DNA from 3 places in the Pseudomonas sp. 14P5.3.2 genome. Region 3 is predicted to be linked to each of the others. Evidence: predicted binding sites of a transcription regulator. Region 3 holds the regulator's gene; each other region holds the start of a gene.
The links. The regulator FliA, encoded in region 3, starts transcription of late flagellar genes. The targets are predictions, from matches to a motif close to CTAAAGTTTNNNNNNNNNNNGCCGNTAA.
Positions count from the first base shown of each region.

Region 1 (5,031 bases), on a different contig from region 3:
GATGTTGCTCAGCAGGTGGGTGTCGAGAATCAGCAGTTCCGGTTGCTGCGCCCGTGCCTGATCTTCCCATTGCAACTGCCCTCGGGCGATGTCGGGGATGTCATTCAGGCAGGTGTCGCGCGGATTCTGCTCGATGAACCAGCGCACGTATTCATCCACCCGCAGGCCACCAAAGTGTTCCTGCAGGCCTGCCGCCAGCCAACTCTTGCCCGTGGATTCCGGGCCGGTCAGTACAACCACTTTCATCGCTGCAACGCCGGATCGGCGCGCCACTCACGCCAACCTTGCACGGCAATCAAGGTGAACAGGGCGTAGAGCGCCGCAGTGAGGTAAAGACCCTTGTAAACAAACAGACCGACGAAAATCACGTCCAGCACGAACCACAGCGCCCAGCATTGCAAGCGTTTCTGCGCCATCCAGAGTTGTGCGACCAGGCTGAAGGCCGTCAGCGCGGCGTCGAGCCACGGCTGCGCCGCGTCGGTCCAGTGTGCCATGGCTGCGCCGAGCAGCAGACTGCCGAGCGCTCCGACACTCAGACCGAGCAGGATCGAGCGCCGGTCCAGACGGGTGACATCGCGCCCGTCATGCATCGTCCCGGCGCGTGTCCATTGCCACCAGCCGTAGACTTGCAGCGCGGCGTAGATCACTTGCAGCAACATGTCCGAGTACAGCTTCACGTCATAGAAGATCCAGCTGTACAGCAGCACCATGACCAGGCCGATCGGCCAGCACCACGGATTCTGTTTGACCGTCAGCCAGACGGCGATCACACCGAGGGCGGCGGCAAACAGTTCAAGCCCGGACATGGGGGTTCCTTGGGGGAATTGAGGAGGGAGCGGATTGTACCCAAAAATCTGTAGGAGTGAGCCTGCTCGCGATGGCGGTGGGTCAGCCACTCTTGGTTGACTGATACGACGCTATCGCGAGCAGGCTCACTCCTACAGGGGGGCGCTGTTAGACGCGGAATTGCCGCAGAAGCTGGTTCAGCTGCTCGCTCAATTGCCCAAGCTTCACGCTTGCCGCGCTCGACTGTTCCGCCGCCAGCGCTGTGCTGTGGGACAGCCCGGCTGCCTGCGTGACATTCTGATTGATGTCCTCGACCACATGCGCCTGTTGCAGTGTGGCGCTGGCAATCGAGGCGTTCAGGCCATTGAGATTACGCAACGCCTGGCCGATGGCGTTGAGGCTGGCGCCGGCGAGGCCGGCCTGTTCGATGGTCAGTTGCGAGGCCTTGCTGCTGTCGCCAATGACCTTCACCGCCGCTTCGGAGTGATTCTGCAGGCGTTCGATCATGGTCTGGATTTCCGCCGTCGATTTTTGCGTGCGCTGCGCCAACAACCGAACTTCATCGGCCACTACCGCGAAGCCACGGCCCTGTTCACCGGCGCGGGCCGCTTCGATGGCTGCGTTGAGTGCCAGCAGGTTGGTCTGCTCGGCAATCGATCGGATCACCTCCAGCACACTGCCAATCTGTGTGCTTTCCGCCGCCAGGGTGCGAATCACCTCGACCGCCTGATCAATGGTCCCCGACAGTTTATCGATCTGTTGCAGACTGCCGTCGATGTTGATCTGGCCCTGTTGTGCCTGGGCTTCGGCATCGCGCATTTCAGCGGCAGCATGTTCGGCATTCTTCGCTACGTCCTGCACGCCGTAGGTGACTTCGTTGATCGCGGTCGCCACCAGTTCCATCTGCTGCGATTGCTGCTGGCTGCGTTGCTGGGCCTGGGTGGCATCGTTGCCCAGTTCACTTGAGGACTGGCCCAGAGCACTGGCCGAGATCTGCAAATCGCCAATCACCCGGCGCAACTTGGCGGTAAAAGCGTTGAAGTGATGAGCCAGTTGCGTGACTTCGTCCTGGCCGTGGGTGTCGAGACTGCGAGTCAGGTCGCTTTCACCGCTGGCGATGTTGGCCATGGCGTTCACGGTTTCCTGCAGCGGACGCACGATGCTGCGGGCAATCAAAATCACCAGCAGGGCCATGATCACGGCGATCACCAGGCCTATCACCGAAGCCTTGATCACCTGACCCTGGAACTCGCCCTGCACATCGTCGATGTAAACGCCGGAGCCGAGCACCCAGCCCCATGGCTCGAACAGTTTGACGTAAGAGGTTTTCGCCACCGGCTCGCTGGCGCCGGGCTTGGGCCAACGGTAATCGACCATGCCGGCGCCCTTGCTTTTGGCGATTGCGACCATTTCGTTGAACACCGCGAAACCGTCCGGATCACGGATCGCCGAGAGGTTCTGGCCTTCGAGCTTGGGGTTGGTCGGGTGCATGACCATCACAGGCGTGAGGTCGTTGATCCAAAAGTAGTCGCTCTGGTCGTAGCGCAGACCACGAATGGCGGTCAGCGCCTGTTTCTGTGCGGCGTCGCGGGTGAGGGTACCGGCAGTTTCGAGGTCGTGGTAGTAGGTCAGCAGGCCGCTGGCGGTCTGCACCACATGCTGGGTTTTCTGCGCCTTGGCGTGATACAGGTCGTCGTGGATCTGCTTGAGCATCAACACGCCCAAGGTCAACAACATGACCACTGCCACAATCAAAATGAGCCACAAGCGTCGGCTGATCGACACACTGCGCAAGCTGTTCATAACGCTGTCACTCCGATTTCTTTTTCTTGTAATAAATCAACGCCAGCATCCAACCACGTTTGGGTGATCGGGCATACGCGACCCAAGTCGAATAACGCCGCAGCACTATTAAGGCTTGTCTGTTAGGATTTCGGCCCCGCGCGTAAAAACCTGAATCCAAGTTGATATTTCACGGAATTTTGACCGTCTCGTGTGGATCCTGTGTGCGCGGAATCGGTACAGCAACCAACAGCTACGCTGAACGCAGTGAACGTAAAAAAATATTATCGGGGCATGCCGCCGTGCATCGCTCTTTGGGGGACTGATGGATCTTTGGACCGCCTTGCAGGCGCTGATTCTTGGAGTTGTAGAGGGGCTGACGGAGTTTTTGCCCATTTCCAGTACCGGACACCAGATCATTGTTGCCGACTTGCTCGACTTCGGCGGCGAACGGGCCATGGCGTTCAACATCATTATTCAGCTCGGCGCGATCCTCGCGGTGGTCTGGGAGTTTCGCCGCAAGATTCTCGACGTGGTGATCGGCTTGCCGACCCAGCCGAGTGCGCGGCGTTTCACCGCCAACCTGCTGATCGCGTTTCTGCCGGCGGTGGTGTTGGGGGTGATTTTTGCCGATTTGATTCACCAATACCTGTTCAACCCGATCACTGTTGCGACTGCGCTGGTGGTGGGTGGCGTGATCATGTTGTGGGCCGAACGCAGGCAGCATGAAGTGCACGCCGAAACCGTGGACGAGATCACCTGGAAGGACGCGCTGAAAGTCGGTTTCGCGCAATGTCTGGCGATGATTCCCGGCACTTCGCGTTCCGGCTCGACGATCATCGGTGGCCTGCTGTTTGGCCTGTCGCGCAAGACCGCGACTGAGTTCTCGTTCTTCCTGGCCATGCCGACCATGGTCGGTGCGGCGGTGTACTCCGGTTACAAGTATCGCCACCTGTTTGTGCCGGCGGATTTCCCGGTGTTTGCCATCGGCTTCATCACTGCGTTCATCTTCGCCATGATTGCCGTACGCGGTCTGCTCAAGTTCATCGCCAGCCACAGTTACGCAGCGTTTGCCTGGTACCGGATCGTTTTCGGTCTGGTGATTCTGGCGACCTGGCAGTTCGGCTGGGTCGACTGGTCGGCGGCCAAGGCATGAGTGATTCTCGCGCCCGTCGCCCCGAAGGACGTCCATCCGGTGGTGGGATTCAGAACCTCAAGTTGAAACTGATCGTTCTCCTGATCGTTTGCGCACTACCGCTGTTCGGTTCGGTGTCGATGTGGCTGCGCGGAATCTCGCTGGTGCCGCTGGCCGCCTATGGGATCGTCAGCGTGCTGGCGTTCTTTCTGTATTGGGCTGATAAACGCAAAGCTCGTGCCGACGCCTGGCGAACGCCGGAGAACGTACTGCACGCGGTGGAGCTGGCGGGTGGCTGGCCGGGTGCTCTGATTGCTCAGCAGGTGTTTCGGCACAAGACGCGCAAGGTTTCGTATCAGATTCTGTTCTGGGTGATTGTGGTGTTGCATCAGGTGTTCTGGATCGACCAGTTGTTTCTGGGTTCGAACCTGCTTTCATTGTTCTGAATCACCACAAATCCCCTGTAGGAGTGAGCCTGCTCGCGATGGCGTCGCATCAGTCAAAGAGATGTCGACTGATACACCGCTATCGCGAGCAGGCTCACTCCTACAAGGATCGGGTTTAGAGCAGTAATCCGATTTGTGTTTTCTTCGGCAACTTGCTCACCACCAACTGATGTGAACGCTGCAGCAAGCCCTGCAGTTCCTCGGCACCCAGCGGGTAGGGCGGGTGCATGATGATCCACTGCGCCCGCGCCAGATAAGGCGCCGGATGAATGCCCGGGCGGTCGCAATGGCCGAGAAACAGATCCTTGTCGACCTTGAACGCCAATGAGTCCCCACGCAGCCCTTGCAGGGCGAACATCTTGTTGCCGGCGATCGCAAACACCCGCACGCCGCCCCATTTGTAGTCTTCCCGCGCGCCCGGCAAGGCCAGGCAGAAGGCGGCGACGTCCGCTTCGTTCATCTTTCCCTGTTTCATAACAAACGCTCCCCGCACGCATTGAACGAATCGACCAGGTGATCGATCCACGCCCGCACCGCCGGCATCACGCCACGCCGATGCGGATACACCGCCTGCAACCAGCCGCCGGGCAACGACCACTCGGGCAACAGTTGCACCAGCGCGCCGCTCTCGAGGTCAGCTTCGCAATACATCATTGGCAGCAGGGTGAAGCCCTGGCCGGCGAGCACACAGGCCTTGCGCACGATGAAGTCATCAATGCCCAGTCGCGCCTCCATGTTCAGCTCGACGCTGTTGCCTTGCTGGTCCAGCAGGCGCACATGCACCATGCGATCGGCTTCCAGTGCGCCAAGCACCGGCAGATGCTTCAGATCCAGCGGGTGGGCGATGGTTTTGCCCTCGACGAATGCCGGGCTGGCCACCAC
Region 1 covers NZ_JBYOKU010000003.1:196,194-201,224, forward strand. The annotation lists gene AC27VU_RS03890 (AAA family ATPase) at 1-246, opposite strand, end outside; gene pnuC (nicotinamide riboside transporter PnuC) at 243-806, opposite strand; gene AC27VU_RS03900 (methyl-accepting chemotaxis protein) at 955-2,589, opposite strand; gene AC27VU_RS03905 (undecaprenyl-diphosphate phosphatase) at 2,894-3,724, shown strand; gene AC27VU_RS03910 (DUF1294 domain-containing protein) at 3,721-4,149, shown strand; gene AC27VU_RS03915 (MmcQ/YjbR family DNA-binding protein) at 4,265-4,624, opposite strand; gene AC27VU_RS03920 (LysR substrate-binding domain-containing protein) at 4,621-5,031, opposite strand, start outside.
Region 1: AC27VU_RS03900 (methyl-accepting chemotaxis protein) is a predicted target of FliA. The motif match lies at 2,717-2,744, and genes of this name have one in related genera.

Region 2 (5,031 bases), on a different contig from region 3:
AACAGCCTCGAACCGCAGCAGATCGCGGTGCTGTGGCCGGGGAGTCGGCGGCTGTCGGTGAAGGTGCGGACGGTGATTGATTTCTTCGTCGAGTGCTTCGGCGAAGTGCCGTACTGGGACCGCCCCTGAGCCTTGCACAAAACCCAATGTGGGAGCGGGCTTGCTCGCGAAGGCGTCGTGTCAGTCAACGATTCTGTATCTGACACACCGCATTCGCGAGCAAGCCCGCTCCCACAAAGTTTTTGCAGCAACCTTAAATACGGAACTGGCCCACCAGTTTGCCCAATCGCTGGCCAAGTTCGGCCAGGCTGCGCGAAGTCTGCGCGCCCAACTGGGTCTCATCCGCCACGCTGTCCACCGCCACCGCGATCTGATGCACGCTGCGGTTGATCTCTTCGGCCACCGCGGTTTGTTCCTCGGCTGCGCTGGCGATCTGCGCGTTCATCGAGTTGATGGTCGCGATCAGGTCAGCCATCGCGTCCAGCGACGCGCCGGCCTGATTGGCCTGCGCCGAGGTGCCATCGCCCGCTTCACTGGAACGGCGCATCGCCTCGACCGCCGACTGCGTGCCGGCCTGCAGGCGATCGATCATGCCTTGAATTTCCTGGGTGCTGATCTGCGTGCGGCTGGCCAGTGCCCGCACTTCGTCCGCCACCACCGCAAAGCCGCGTCCGGCCTCCCCGGCGCGCGCCGCTTCAATCGCCGCGTTCAGCGCCAGCAGGTTAGTCTGCTCGGCAATCGAGCGGATCACCCCGAGCACGCCGACAATCGACGACACGTCCTGCTGCAGGCTGTCGAGCGACACGCCGCTGCTGCGAATGTCATCCACCAGCGCATGAATCTGTTTGATGCTGCCAGCCACCACGCGTTTGGCGCTCTGGCCTTCTTCATCGGTCTGCTGCGCGGCGACGGCGGCGTTCTGCGCGCTCTTGGCAACTTCCTGAGCAGCGGCGGACATCTCGTTGATCGCCGTGGCGACCTGATCGGTCTCGTGGCGCTGACGCTCCATCGCCTGATCGGAACGCTGAGCCTGATCGGAAACCTGGGTCACCAGGCCGGTCAGTTGCGTGGTCATCTCGGTGATCTGCCGCACCAGACCGTGGATCTTGTCGACGAAACGGTTGAACGAGCCAGCCAGTTCGCCGAGTTCGTCCTGGCTGGTGATGTTCAGCCGGCGGGTCAGATCGCCCTCGCCCGCCGCGATGTCGTCGAGATTGGCTTTCATCAGGTTCAGCGGCCGCAGAATGGTATTGGCCAGCAGCATCCCGGCGATGGCAATCACCAACAACACCACCAGCGCCACACCAACGATGCTGAGGATCACCCCCTCCATGCGCTCCTGCACTTGCGCCTGCACTACCGCGACTTGCGCTTCGATGCCGTCGAGGTTGACCGACGTACCGACCGCCATGTCCCATTTCGCCAGGTACTCGGTGTAGCCGAGTTTTGGCACCAGCACGTTGGCATTGCCCGGCAGCGGCGAGCTGTATTGCAGATAGTGGGTGCCGTCCTTCGCCACTTTCACCAGGCCGAGGTTGACGTAGACGCCATTCGGGTCACGGTTGTCCTTGAAACTTTTGCCCACGCCTTCGGGGTCGTTGGCCTTGAACAGGCGCACGGTCTCGGAGTCGTAGCCGAAGAAATAGCCGTCCTTGCCGTAGCGGATGCCCGACAGCAGCTTGATCGCCTGCGCCCGCGCCGCGTTGTCACCGGGGGCGGCAGCGTCGTACAGCGGCTTGATCGTGGTCATCGCCACGGCGACGTAACTTTGCAGCGTGGCCTTGGCGTCGGCGAGCAGGCGCTCGCGGGTCTGTTCGACTTCGGTGTGTGCCTGTTGCTGGAGGATGAACAGCGTGGTCAGGCTGATGACCAGCGCAAAGAGCAGCACCGGCAGGACGGCAAGGGACAGGACTTTGGCCTTGAGACTCAAGCGCATGGGGGGGCTCACTCTTTTGGTTTTATTGGCGTGGTTAAAGGCGTTAACGGCACGCGCAAGCAAAAGTTGAGCGGGGGATTCACCGCATTCCCCTGTGGGAGCGGGCTTGCTCGCGAAGGCGTCGTGTCAGTCAACATTTATGTTTCTGATACACCGCATTCGCGAGCAAGCCCGCTCCCACAGGTTTCAGCGTTTACAACACCATCGCGGCCACCCAGCCAAACGCCAGCAGCGGAAGGTTGTAGTGCAGGAAGGTCGGGACCACGGTGTCCCAGATGTGGTGATGCTGGCCATCGACGTTCAGCCCGGAGGTCGGGCCCAGTGTCGAGTCCGAGGCCGGCGAGCCGGTGTCGCCCAGCGCCCCCGCGGTGCCGACGATGCACACGATGGCCATCGGGCTGAAGCCCAGCTGCACGCACAGCGGCACGAAAATCGCTGCCAGAATCGGCACCGTGGAGAACGACGAGCCGATACCGATGGTCACCATCAGGCCCACCAGCAGCATCAACAGCGCGCCGATCGCCTGACTGTGATCGATCCACGCCGCCGCACTTTCGACCAGCGAGCGCACTTCGCCGGTAGCCTTGAGCACTTCGGCGAACCCCGAGGCGGAGATCATGATGAAGCCGATCATCGCCATCATTTTCATGCCTTCGGTGAACAGGTCATCGGTCTCGCGCCACTTGACGATGCCCGAGGCCGAGAAGATCAGGAACCCGGCCAGTGCGCCGATAATCATCGAATCCAGCAGCAACTGAATGATGAACGCGGCGGCAATCGCCAGACCGGCAATGCCAATGGTCTTCGGGTTGTAGGCGACGCTGACTTGCTCGACCTGCTCGATCTTCTCCAGATCGTAAACGCGCTTTTTCCGATAGCTGAAAAACACCGCCATCAACAGGCCGAAGACCATGCCCAGGGCCGGAATCGCCATGGCGTGCATGACGTTGATCTGGCTGATATCGACCCCGGCCTTGCTGACGTTGGCCAGCAGGATCTGGTTGAGGAAGATGTTGCCGAAACCCACCGGGAACACCATGTACGGGGTGATCAGGCCGAAGGTCATGACGCAGGCGATGAGCCGGCGATCCAGCTGCAACTTGGTCAGTACATAGAGCAGCGGCGGCACCAGCAGCGGGATGAACGCAATGTGGATCGGCAGGATGTTCTGCGAGGCAATCGCCACCACCCACAGCAGGCCGATCAGCAGCCACTTGACGCTGCCGCCGCCGGTCGAGTGTTGGCGGTCGACCATCGCCAGGGCCTTGTCGGCCAGCGCATGGGCCAGTCCGGACTTGGCAATCGCCACGGCGAAAGCGCCGAGCAATGCGTAGGACAACGCCACCGTCGCCCCGCCACCCAGGCCGCTGTTGAACGCCTTGAGTGTGGCGTCGATGCCCAGACCACCGGTCAGGCCACCGACCAGCGCACCGACGATCAGGGCGATCACCACGTGCACGCGGGACAGGCTGAGGATCAGCATGACGCCGACCGCAGCAATCACTGCATTCATTTCACTACCTCAAAAACACTGCGATGAAATCATCACCGCCAGACAGGATGAGTCCGCCAACGCTTGACCGGCGGATTTGCAAAGAGGGTCTTATTAGAAGGGCGCGCACTGTGCCGCAGAGTGGCGGCGGTGTCAAAGCGAGCGGCTGAACTGAAATGTAACTGACAATGCAGAACCCGGTGATGCGCAGGAGATCCCTGTGGCGAGGGAGCTTGCTCCCGCTCGGCTGCGCAGCAGTCGCAAACTCGGTAGACGCGTTATGCCTGAATGACCGCATTAGCAGGGTTTGGGGGCGCTACGCACCCCAGCGGGAGCAAGCTCCCTCGCCACAGGGGCCTAAATGTCACTCAGCTGCGGCAATTGGTCATATTGCGCCTGAACAATAAAGAAAGCCGAAACGCGGCCGTTACAGTGCAAAGTCTCAGATATTTATCGAATAAGGACGTCTCCATGTCGCTCAGACAACTTTCCATTCAATGGAAAATCACCCTGCTCGCCGGCCTGTGCCTGGCGGGCATCGTGACCCTGCTGGTGGGTCTTTCGCTGTATCGCATGGAGCACAGCTCCGAGCTGGTGAAAGCTTCGAGCATGGAGATGCTGACCGAGTCAGCCCAGGCGCGCATTGAATCCCAAGGCGAAGTGCAGGCGGCCGGGATTCGCCAGCAGTTCATGGACGCCTATCAATACGGTCACGGTTTCTCGCGGCAGGTGCTGTTCCTGCGCGAACAGGCCGAGAAGCGCTTCCTCGACGCCTTCGACCTGCGCGAAGACATGACCCGCCAAGTCAAGTCCGCCTTGCAAGCCAACCCGGATCTGCTCGGTCTGTCGCTGGTGTTCGAAGCCAACGCACTGGATGGCAAGGATGAATTGTTCGCCGGTCAGGCCGAACTGGGCAGCAACGACAAGGGCCGCTTCGCCCTGTACTGGTCGCAGCCGACTCCGGGTAAGGTCACCTCGATGGCCCTTCCGGAAAGCGACATGGCCGACACCAGCACCGGCCCCAGCGGTCAGGCCGCCAACGCCTGGTTCACCTGCCCGCGCACCACGCTCAAGCCGTGCGTGATCGAGCCGTACTTCTATGTGATCGACGGCCAGAACGTGCTGATGACCAGCATCGTCTTCCCGCTGATGGTCAACGGCAAAGTCATCGCCTCGCTGTCGGTAGACATCAACCTCAACAGCCTGCAAGCGATCAGCCAGGGCGCGAGCAAAAAGCTCTACGACGGCCAGACTGCCGTGAGCATCATCAGCCCCACCGGTCTGCTCGCCGGCTACAGCCCGGATGCGAGCAAACTGAGCAAGCGCCTGGATGCCGTGGATACCGTCAGCGGCGCCGAACTGCTGCGTCAACTCGCCGCCAGCAGCAGCGTCAGCAGCCTGCACAGCAACGGCCAGTTGAAAGTGTTGTCGCCGTTCCAGCCGATCCCCGGCGGCCCGTCGTGGGGCGTGTTGCTCGACGTGCCGGAAAAGGTGCTGGTCAGCCGCGCCGAAGCGCTCAAGCAGCAACTGGATGCGAGCAACAACTCCGGCACCCTGATCGAGCTGAGCCTCGGCGTGCTGGCGGCATTGGTCGGCCTGCTGC
Region 2 covers NZ_JBYOKU010000027.1:58,061-63,091, reverse strand. The annotation lists gene AC27VU_RS20375 (LysR family transcriptional regulator) at 1-129, shown strand, start outside; gene AC27VU_RS20370 (methyl-accepting chemotaxis protein) at 254-1,936, opposite strand; gene AC27VU_RS20365 (Na+/H+ antiporter family protein) at 2,130-3,449, opposite strand; partial or broken gene AC27VU_RS20360 (cache domain-containing protein) at 3,717-5,031, shown strand, end outside.
Region 2: AC27VU_RS20370 (methyl-accepting chemotaxis protein) is a predicted target of FliA. The motif match lies at 1,980-2,007, and genes of this name have one in related genera.

Region 3 (5,031 bases):
TCGCTGCCGTATCGGCAGTTGGCGCAGGTGCAGCAGCGGCCGGGGCTTCGGCTTCAGCCTTGACGGCGTTCAGCGAATCCAGCAGCTGTTCAAATTCGTTATCGGTGATGTCGCCGGAATCGCCTTCGACAACCAGCTCTTCGATCATCTCGGCCACTGGCGAAGCCGGGGCTTCGTCCGCCGATTGCGGTTCGGCCAGACGCGCCAGCGCGGCCAGCAGTTCCGGGGTTGCAGCAGTGATCGGTGCACGTTCACGGACTTCGCTGAACATGCTGTTCACCGCGTCCAGTGCTTCAAGCACCACGTCCATCAGTTCTGCATCAACGCGACGCTCACCCTTGCGCAGGATGTCGAACACGTTTTCGGCGATGTGACAGCACTCCACCAGCTCATTGAGCTGAAGGAAGCCGGCGCCCCCTTTTACAGTGTGGAAACCGCGAAAAATTGCGTTGAGCAGATCTGCGTCATCCGGGCGGCTTTCCAGCTCGACCAGTTGCTCGGACAGTTGCTCAAGAATCTCGCCGGCCTCAACCAGGAAATCCTGAAGGATCTCTTCATCGGCGCCGAAGCTCATTAATGGGGTGCTCCTACAGGTCTAAAAACCTAAACTCAAAATCCAAGGCTGGATAACAAATCGTCCACATCGTCCTGACCGGACACAACGTCTTCTCGTTTATCGGCATGAATCTGCGGACCTTCACCCTGCGAGAGATGTTTTTGTGGATCTTTTTCTGCAAGCATCGCAGCACGGTCGTGTTCGATGCCCGCAAAGCGGTCCACCTGACTGGCCATGAGTACGAGTTTGAGCAAATTGCTTTCGACTTCGGTGACCAACTGGGTCACACGCTTGATCACCTGACCGGTGAGGTCCTGGTAATCCTGAGCCAGCAGGATGTCGTTCAGGTTGCTCGACACCGCACGGTTGTCCGTGCTGCTGCGTGACAGAAAACCGTCGACCCGGCGCGCCAGTTCGCGGAACTCTTCAGCCCCGACTTCGCGACGCATGAAGCGCCCCCAATCGGTGCTCAAGGCCTGAGCTTCTTCAGCCAGGCCATTGACCACCGGCGTGGCGCTTTCCACCAGATCCATGGTGCGGTTGGCCGCGGCTTCGGTCAGCTTGACCACATAGCCCAAGCGTTCGGTGGCGTCGGTGATTTGCGACACTTCCTCGGCCTGCGGCATGTGCGGATCGATATGGAAGTTGACGATCGCACTGTGCAGTTCGCGTGTGAGCTTGCCCACTTCCTGATACAGGCCGCGGTCACGGGTCTGATTGAGCTCATGGATCAGTTGCACAGCGTCGCCGAACCTGCCTTTTTCAAGGCTTTCGACCAGTTCGACCGCGTGTTTTTTCAGGGTCGACTCGAAATCGCCCTGTGAAGATTCGTTATGCTCCATAGCTCCCCCGCGCGTTCATCAGCCGATGCGTTCGAAAATCTTCTCGATTTTGTCTTTCAACGCCTGAGCCGTGAAAGGTTTGACCACATAGCCGTTCACACCAGCCTGAGCAGCCTCGATGATTTGCTCGCGCTTGGCTTCAGCGGTCACCATCAGCACGGGCAGATGCTTGAGTTTTTCATCGGCACGCACGTGGCGCAGCAAGTCGATACCGGTCATGCCCGGCATGTTCCAGTCCGTTACCAGAAAGTCGATGCTGCCGCTGTTGAGCACCGGAATGGCGGTAGTGCCATCGTCGGCCTCGACGGTGTTGGTGAACCCAAGATCCCGCAGCAGGTTCTTGATGATCCGCCGCATCGTTGAGAAGTCATCAACGATGAGGATTTTCATGTCTTTGTTCAATTCGACCTCCAAGCAGTCTTAAACGCGCCCAGCACCTGGACGCGCCACTTCAATCAATCGGCGCAGCACTCGAAGACTGTCTGGAGCACAACAGAGCAAGACCGGTGCCGTTCATCACCGCACCAGCCTCGTTCGCAGTGTCCCCACACTGCCTTCAGCGCGCTCGCCACTCCCCCAAACGCCCCCGCAAACGGGCCGCGCACTGGCTGTGTAACTGGCTGACCCGCGATTCACTGACGCCAAGGACTTCACCGATCTCCTTGAGGTTCAGCTCTTCGTCGTAGTACAGCGCCAACACCAGTCGCTCACGCTCCGGCAAATTGGCAATCGCGTCCGCCAGCGCCGCCTGGAAGCGTTCATCTTCCAGATCGCGTGACGGCTCAAGATGAGCACTGGCGCCATCCTCGTGCAGCCCTTCGTGTTCGCCGTCCTGCAACAGGTCGTCGAAACTGAACAGCCGGCTGCCCAGGGTGTCATTCAAAATCCCGTAGTAATCGTCGAGACTCAATTGGAGTTCGGCCGCAACCTCGTGATCTTTAGCGTCACGGCCGGTTTTAGCTTCAATTGCGCGAATTGCGTCACTGACCATACGGGTGTTGCGGTGAACCGAGCGCGGTGCCCAATCCCCTTTGCGTACTTCGTCGAGCATCGCGCCGCGGATCCGGATGCCCGCGTACGTTTCGAAACTGGCGCCTTTGCTGGCGTCGTATTTGGTCGAGACTTCGAGCAGGCCGATCATCCCGGCCTGAATCAGGTCTTCAACCTGCACACTCGCCGGCAAGCGCGCCAGCAGGTGATAGGCAATGCGCTTGACCAGTGGCGCGTAACGCTCGATCAACTCGTACTGCGCGTCACGTGCCGACTTCTTGTAGTAGTTCATACCGCTGGCGGTCATAGCACAGGCCCTGCCGTTTGCTGCACGAGGCGCTCGACGAAAAACTCCAGGTGGCCACGCGGGTTGGCAGGCAGCGGCCAGGTATCGACCTTCTGCGCGATCGCCTTGAACGCCAGCGCGCACTTGGAACGCGGGAAGGCTTCATAGACCGCTCGCTGCTTCTGCACTGCCTTGCGCACGCTTTCGTCGTACGGCACCGCGCCGACGTATTGTAAGGCGACGTCGAGGAAGCGATCCGTGACCTTGGTCAACTTGGCGAACAGGTTGCGCCCTTCCTGCGGGCTCTGCGCCATGTTGGCCAGCACGCGGAAGCGGTTCATGCCGTAGTCGCGGTTGAGCAGTTTGATCAGCGCGTAGGCGTCGGTGATCGAGGTCGGCTCGTCGCAGACCACCAGCAACACTTCCTGCGCGGCGCGGACAAAACTGACTACCGAGTCACCAATACCCGCAGCGGTGTCGATCACCAGCACATCGAGGTTGTCGCCGATGTCGCTGAAGGCCTGAATCAGACCGGCGTGTTGTGCCGGGCTCAGGTGCACCATGCTCTGGGTGCCGGAAGCGGCCGGCACGATGCGGATCCCGCCGGGGCCCTGCAACAGCACGTCGCGCAGCTCACAGCGGCCTTCGATGACATCGGCCAAAGTGCGTTTGGGGGTCAGTCCCAGCAGAACGTCGACGTTCGCCAGCCCCAGATCGGCGTCCAGCAGCATGACCCGACGGCCAAGCTCTGCCAGCGCCAGAGACAAGTTCACTGACACGTTAGTCTTGCCGACGCCACCTTTGCCGCCGGTCACCGCGATCACCTGTACGGGATGCATGCTGCCCATGTTATTTCTTTACCTTGTCTTGCATAGACGGAGGCCACATTACTGGCTGCGCGTTCTCAACCGGAACAATGCATGGCAGACCATCGATGTAGGTACAAAAACTGTTCATTACCTCAGCCAACCTGCTTGGTCGGGCTGTGGTAGATATCAGCGAACATGTCAGCCATGGCTTCTTCGCTGGGTTCTTCCTGCATTTGCACGCTGACGGCGCGGCTGACCAATTGATGACGGCGCGGCAGATGCAGATCATCCGGAATCCGTGGGCCGTCGGTCAGGTAGGCGACCGGCAGTTCATGACTGATCGCCAGGCTCAACACTTCGCCAAGGCTGGCCGTCTCATCCAGTTTAGTCAGGATGCAGCCGGCAAGCCCGCAACGCTTGTAACTGTGATAAGCGGCGGTTAGAACCTGTTTCTGGCTGGTGGTTGCCAGCACCAGATAATTTTTTGAACGGATGCCACGCCCGGCCAGACTTTCCAGCTGCATGCGCAGTGCCGGATCGCTGGCCTGCAGGCCGGCGGTATCGATCAGCACCACGCGTTTGCGCAGCAGCGGGTCGAGTGCCTGCACCAGCGACTGGCCCGGATCGACGTGCGTAACCGGCACATTGAGAATCCGCCCCAGGGTCTTGAGTTGTTCCTGGGCGCCGATACGGAAACTGTCCATGCTGACCAGCGCGACATTCTGCGCGCCGTACTTGAGCACGTAACGCGCCGCGAGTTTGGCCAGGGTGGTGGTCTTGCCCATGCCGGCCGGGCCGACCATGGCAATCACCCCGCCCTCTTCCAGCGGCTCGACTTCTGGCACGGCAATCATTCGCGCCAGGTGCGCGAGCAGCATGCGCCAGGCCTGACGCGGTTCTTCGATGTCGGTGATCATCGCCAACAGGTCGCGCGACAACGGTCCGGACAGACCGATACGTTGCAGACGGCGATACAGATTGGCTTGTGCCGGACGGCTGCCTTGCAGCTGATTCCAGGCCAGGGTGCCGAGCTGCACTTCCATCAGCTCACGCAGACTGTTCAATTCGAAACGCATCGAATCCAGCGCACGCGGATCGATGCCGGCGGACGACTGGGCAGGCGCCGGCGCCGGACGCGCCGGGGCGGCGTAAGTCGGTTCGCTCAACGGTTCGGCAGCGGTCAGCGGCAGGCCTGCCGTCAACGGCAGCCCGGCGAACAACTGGCGATTGGTGTTGCCGTCGGCTTCGCCACGCAGGCTCAGTTCGGCCTGGGCGGTAACGATGCGCGACTGGGTCTTGCGCAGCTCGTCCTCGAGTTCCATGTTCGGAACCCGTGGCGCCAGCGCCGACAATTTGTAATCCAGCGCCGCCGTCAGCTCGACGCCGCCGGCAATGCGGCGGTTGCCAATGATGGCGGCATCAGCGCCCAGCTCATCACGAACCAGCTTCATGGCCTGACGCATATCGGCGGCGAAAAAACGCTTAACTTGCATAAACCACTACCTCAGCCGTTGGGCCCTACTGTCGCAACGATGGTCACTTGCTTGT
Region 3 covers NZ_JBYOKU010000021.1:80,127-85,157, reverse strand. The annotation lists gene AC27VU_RS18000 (chemotaxis protein CheA) at 1-574, opposite strand, end outside; gene AC27VU_RS17995 (protein phosphatase CheZ) at 610-1,398, opposite strand; gene AC27VU_RS17990 (chemotaxis response regulator CheY) at 1,417-1,788, opposite strand; gene fliA (RNA polymerase sigma factor FliA) at 1,955-2,695, opposite strand; gene fleN (flagellar synthesis regulator FleN) at 2,692-3,522, opposite strand; gene flhF (flagellar biosynthesis GTPase FlhF) at 3,636-4,976, opposite strand; gene flhA (flagellar biosynthesis protein FlhA) at 4,988-5,031, opposite strand, start outside.